DNA from 2 places in the Paenibacillus puldeungensis genome. Region 2 is predicted to be linked to the other one. Evidence: riboswitches for the same ligand, from Rfam matches in the RefSeq annotation. Region 2 holds a riboswitch; the other holds the start of a gene.
The links. A riboswitch is a leader RNA that binds a small molecule or an ion and turns the genes downstream of it on or off. The one in region 2 is predicted to bind cyclic di-GMP.
Positions count from the first base shown of each region.

Region 1: another riboswitch for cyclic di-GMP. It lies ahead of ACFQ3W_RS17240 (transglutaminase-like domain-containing protein); the one in region 2 lies ahead of ACFQ3W_RS03885 (MucBP domain-containing protein).

Region 1 covers NZ_JBHTLM010000013.1:68,689-71,831, reverse strand. The annotation lists gene ACFQ3W_RS17245 (response regulator) at 1-623, opposite strand, end outside; gene ACFQ3W_RS17240 (transglutaminase-like domain-containing protein) at 747-1,556, opposite strand; cyclic di-GMP riboswitch class I at 1,570-1,649, opposite strand; gene ACFQ3W_RS17235 (DUF4349 domain-containing protein) at 1,755-2,786, opposite strand; gene fabF (beta-ketoacyl-ACP synthase II) at 2,961-3,143, opposite strand, start outside.
Region 2 covers NZ_JBHTLM010000002.1:258,272-261,414, reverse strand. The annotation lists gene ACFQ3W_RS03885 (MucBP domain-containing protein) at 1-1,702, opposite strand, end outside; cyclic di-GMP riboswitch class I at 1,851-1,945, opposite strand; gene ACFQ3W_RS03880 (HPP family protein) at 2,357-2,845, shown strand.

The DNA.
Region 1 (3,143 bases), on a different contig from region 2:
AGCGTTTTTCGAATATGATAGACGGAGGTGTACAACTGTGAATATACCTTATCCGATTCATATTCCGGCCATAATAGATCGATTAACGTTGTTTTCCGGACTAATTGATCCCGGTATTGCAATAAGTAGAGAAACAATTCCTGGGCTTTCGTTGTACGCCATTGGAGGATCGTGCTTGATCCGGAACCTAACTCAACACTCACTTGTCGGAACAAATTCATCTTTATGCATTGATTGGCAGCAGTTGTATATTCCTGTTTGATCTCCAGCCGTTCTCGGACCCGATCCACAGTTTTGGTCAATCGTTCGATCCGGATTGGTTTAACAATATAATCCAGTGCATTCAGTTCAAAAGCTTTGACCGCATATTCATTGTAAGCCGTAACAAATACGACATTGATATCCGGTTTAGTTTCCAAAATTTGTTCAGCTAGCTCAATCCCGTTGATTTCAGGTAAACTAATATCTAAAAAAAGAACGTCGACCCGAGCCTGGAGAATTTCCTTTCTCCCAACGATCGGATCTGAGTACTTTCCGACAATCTCAATGTCTGCCAGCTTCATCAATTGCCTTTCAAGATAATCCAATGCCAGCCGCTCATCGTCTACTAGGATTACTCTCATAGAGTCAAACTCCCTAATTATGAAGTTTATTCATTTTTCACATCTCTGATAGAAGAATAGCATAGATTGTCGAAACAAAGAAGCCTTGAACACGGATGTTCAAGGCTCTTTCCGATATTAATTTTAGTATGACTTCTCTACTTGATATTTGCTCGCATCTTTGATCATCGTGAACTTAGTGATTGTTCCCTTCCAGCCTGCGTCGACCGTCGTATCAATGATAACCCATTTATTATCGACGAACACTTCATTCCATGCATGGTACGTAGAAACATAATCTGACTTGCCCATCACAAGTTTAGCGGGAATCCCTTCACTTCTTAACATGGCCGCATACAGAGAGGAGAATCCATAGCAAATATCTTTCTTTGACGATAAAGTACGATCAATTTGAGGCAGATAGCTTGAAGCGGCACTAAATGCCAACTTGTTGTCATATTTGATATTGCTGATAATATATTGATAAATCGCTTTTACTTTATCATAGTCGGTTGTCGCGTTTTTCGTAAGCTCCTTCGCTTTCTTGACCGCAAGGCTATTGATATCCCAATCTACATTTTGAATCGAATTAAGATATACCTGGTTCTCGTCGGCTAAGTTTAGCTGCAGCGTATCTTTATAAACTTCACGATACTTGCTACCATTAATCTGTTCCAAAAGACTAACCGTATATTCCCCGTTTCCCAATTGGAGGACAAACGATTCTCCGGACTTCCCAGGCGTTAAATTGTAGCTGTACTTATTCTGCCCCTTCACAATCAGAAGCTTCGTCTTGATATTGGGCTTTACATCATAATTGATGCGAATCGCGCCCTTGTCCAAATTGTCCGTATTCAGCCAACGGCTGGCTTCGGCGCCCAAAACCTTTGATCCACTACACCATGAAAATAAAAAAGTGACTGCTATTGCTAGCGGGATCCATTTCCGCATCATCCATAAAACTCCCTTCGGTAGCTGGCTGCCATTTGGTGAAAAGGCCCTGTAGCTTTGCGTCCCTGCCTTTCGACAGGTTTGCCATTATCGTATAAAGTTCTACTTCTTTCGGAACAAAGCGCCAAAATTCTCTGCGTTTGTGTTGCAATAATAGTAACACACATCACAAAATATGCAACACTTGCCAAATGAAAAATCTTACTCCTCTTTATCTGTTGTCTCCGGCATATCAGGCACAACAACCTTTTTGTTCCGCCCTGATTTTTTATGTCTTACCCACAGGAGAATACCAACAATAGCAGCAATAGCTATCAACGGCAATGCTCCAGCCACAATGACGACCAGCCACTGCGCCAATGCAGAGAGTACATCAATCGTTCCATTCAAAGCATCCTTCGCTCGACCCAACAGTGGAGTATCTTCCTTGTCACTCGATACAATGCTCGACTTCGGTTGATACACACGAATCTCAATCGTGGAATAGGCTACATTACTATCGATATATCGCATTCGTCCCTTGATCTGCTCAATTTCCGTCTGAATCCGCTCCAGTTCCCTAACGAACTCTACAAGTTGACTTGTTTTGGTGGCTTCCTCCACAAATTTCAGGTATTTGGCTTCCATGGCTTGCTTCACTTTCAGCCGTGAGTTTAAATCAACATATTCCTCAGACACATCCTGTCCTTCAATGCTACGCTGAATCGACTCAGGCTTAAGTCCCTCCAATCGGTCGAGAAAGGAAGAAAATCCGTTAGAAGGCACTTTAAGCACAAAACTACCGCCTCGCTCTTCCTGTGACTGGTTCTCCGAAAACTGAATGATATATCCCCCAGTTAACGCTACCAGATTGCGGATTTCTGACTGTGCTTTGGCATAGTCCTTTACTTCCATCACTACATTCGCCTGGTAAATCAGCTTTTTGTTAAGTCCGGCTTCCGTAGCTTCAGGCTGAATTCCTGAGGATTGCTGTCCGGAGCCAACAGTTTTGCCGACTCCAACCGTTTTCGGGTCCACCGTCGATTTCTTTTCTAGGGGTGACTCGCTAGGGGTAGCGCCTTCCCCTTCCGCAACCTGTGCTTGGTCGACTGCCTCTGCGGTACTGGTACTGGCCATGTTGCTGCTTACCGCCTGCGATTCGGCATTCATATCCTCCGCAGTACTTCCACATCCGCTTAGTAGCAAGGCGATGAGCGCCCCCGACATCACAACCTTCATTCCCCATCTTCGCATTGATTGGCCCCCTTGTCTTTGATATCTCTCGAGTCCCTCCAACCTCTTTATGGTTCATCCTGGAAGCAGCCCATTATTGGAGTGATCTCTTGTATCTTCAAACGAAGCCAATAACTAGAAGGTTGCTGCAAAAAAAAGAAAACCGCCCTGCTTTGTGCTGAGCGGCTTGTAGCTTTATTCGTGATATTTTCTCAGTACGATGGCCGAATTGTGTCCGCCAAATCCAAAGGAGTTGGACAGCCCGATATCGAGTGGAACGGCTCGTGCTGTATTCGGAACATAATCGAGGTCGCATTCGGGATCCGGATGCTCCAGATTAATCGTCGGCGGAATAATGCCTTCGTTCAGCGTCTGCAT
Region 2 (3,143 bases):
AGAACGTATGCACTTGGTTCGGTTCAGATGTGAACGTGTACTCCAGCTTTTCAGGAGCTACTACGCTATACCCTGGAAGCTGTGGAGCTTCCAAAGCTACCTTGGAACCTGGCAGACCTTTTTTCTCTACAGGAGCTTGCAGTTCCTTACTTGAGCCTTGCTCGAGATATTTTACGGTTAGTTTCTGTTCAACTGCTTCCGTATAGCCGAACCAGATAACTGGCGTTGGATTCGTTGCAGTGAGTTTCACCGTTGTAGGATTTTGCCCTACTTTAAGCTGGTAGCCGGTTACCTCTTTGGCTGCTACGGAATAATCCTTAGAGCCGATTGGCAAAGCTTCGCTACCGTTTTGATCCTTGTAGTACTCGCTATAAAGCGCGGCTGCAAACTCCGGAGACTCGACTTCAACACCCTCGGCGTTGATCGGCTTGCCGTTCGCATTGACCTTATAGCCCTTCATGAGGATGGAACCATTGCCGATGCTTACCTTCGGCACCTCAAAATCCTTCGAAGTCTTCTGGTTGTTGACATTGGTATATTCCAAAGTCGTCTTGCCGTTCGTCGGATAGAGGACGTTAGAAACCGGGTTTTTGGATGAATCAATAATTACTTTGTAAGTAAATGTGGCAGGCTCTCCCTCAGCAATATTGCCGACGTTCCAAATAAATTTCTCAGTCGAGGCGTCCCAAGTGACCGTCCCTTGCGATACGGTATAATCCTGAGGGCTAATTTGTCCGCCCTTCAGTTTGAGGTTGAACATATCTCCCATCGGATCAATGACTCTGGCATCTTGAGCCGCATAAGCGATTTTTCCAGCCATTTCGCGGAAAATCTTGTTTAGATCGTCGCTGTTCGCCGGGAAATATCCTTCGCTCTGAACGTCTTTGAGCACATTTAGCGCATCACTATTGTCAGAAACGTCTAGACCAACCGAGAAAATTTTGAAGCCTGCGTCTTTAGCGATTTTTGCTTCGGAAATGGTACCAATCCCGTTATCTTGAACGGTAAAGCCGTTGATTTTGTATGATTTGATCCCGAAATCGCCACCGGATCCAAGCATGTTGCCATAATCGAAATCCGTGATAGCAAATCGATATTTACTATTAGGCCAAGTAAAGCCAACAGCCTTCTTTCCCTTGTAGCTGTATGTAGGCTCACCGTCACTTAATACGACGATTATTTTGTTCTCGGCCGAGCTGCTATTGAGCATCTCACGGGCGCTTTTTAAACCCGCCTGGATATTTGTTCCGCCATCCGGATTGATTTGATCGATAGCATTCTTTAGTTCACCCTTCTGTTCAGATCCCTTAAAATCAGAAACCTTTGAGGCTGAATCGCTAAAGGATACTACGGCAATCCGGTTAGATGAGCCGTTTAACAGCAAATTGTCCACGAATTTCTTCGCAGCTGCTTTAGCATTATCCATCTTGTAAGCCGGTTCCCACCATTTGCCGCCCATACTCCCCGACTTATCGATGACCAGCACCACGTCGGAACTAGTCCGAACGTTTTTCCCTTCGGCTTTCAGGGTAATCTCCCACTCGCCCGGGTTACCGGTGGCTTTAGCCGTTTTACTGAGCTGAATCGCGCCGGGATTAGGCCAGACCGGGTCGCTTGAGCTTGCGCCAAAGACGGACATTGGGCTTAAAAATAACGAAAATAAGCATAACCAAGAAATTGCAATTTTTAACCCGCGTTTCATAAGTTCCTCCTCATTTTTTCATAAAAATCCTCCCTTTCAGGCACTAAGTCTCTACCCTCCTTACTTTCAGGTATCTATATCTCTCGGATAAATCCGCTGAGATGCGAGGGAAAATAAAAAAACGGCTGCATAAACAACGTAAACATTGTTATGCAGCCGGACGGTCATTAATCCATAAAAAGTGGATCCTTAGACTCCAAGGCTTTGCGACCTAATCTTTCGATTAGTGTGCCCAATTATTCAATTACTGGCGGGTGGGTTCCTTGGGAGTCATAATATGCCATTAAAATTGTAGACATTTCCAAATATATTTCAAAAAAAAATAATTGTCAACACAGAAAAATGATAAATATTTCATAGGCAAAAAGAATCAGATTACGACAAGAATCACACCGGGAATTCAGCAAAATTCCGTATTATGCTGCAATTTTGGCGAAAATCCGAGAAGAGGGATTCCGGTTCTATTGCTGAGATTTACGCGTTCACAAAACTAACCATTAATTTAATGTTTGACAGGTTAGTTTATTTCGTGTAAATTTAATTGCAGGAAAAAGGAGGGAAATAGATTTGAATCGAACAACTGTAGTCGAGAGAGAGCTTGAGAAGAAAGAGGTAACATTAGGATCTACGCTTAGTTACCGTTATTTCAGTAAAATGAAGGGTCAAGGCAAAAGCCCACTTAAGGTCAATGTAAAGGATGCTGCAACCGGATTGATCGGAGGGTTTCTGACGATTTTCACTCTGTTTTTACTAACCATAGCTACCTCATCAGAGTGGTTAATGGCTCCCTTTGGAGCGAGCTGTGTTCTGGCCTTCGGAATTTGGAATGCCCCGTTCTCGCAGCCGCGGAATATTATCGGCGGTCACTTCGTGTCCTCGCTGATAGGGATATTGTCGTACCAGTGGTTTGGAACGACTTCATGGGCAATCGGCCTTGCCGTCGGGTTAGCCATTGCTGTGATGATGCTAACCAAAACGACCCACCCGCCGGCCGGTGCGGACCCGCTCGTTATCATGCTGGGCCATATGGGCTGGAGCTACCTTATTTCACCCGTACTCATCGGCTCTATTGTTATCGTAGTCTTCGCCTTGTTGATTAACAATTTTCGTCAGGATCGGGCATATCCGACATTTTGGAGATAGACGACACAATATTTAACTGTAAAAAATGCAGCTAATCAGGGCCAAAAATCGAAATCTTTCGAGATAGTTGTAAAAAGTGCATTTAAAACCCGCCCTCATCACTCTCAACAGCCCATATGGGCATTTTAACTGCACTTTTTGCATTTATTTCTCTTCACCCGCATGAAACCGGGAGATTAGCTGCACAAAATACAACTACTCCAAAGCTGAACCGGTACGGCAGCCGCAACCGGGCTGCAATGACCGAGTCGCAATGATATTTCTGATAAAAAAGGAGAGAGCCGCCAAGGCTCCCTCC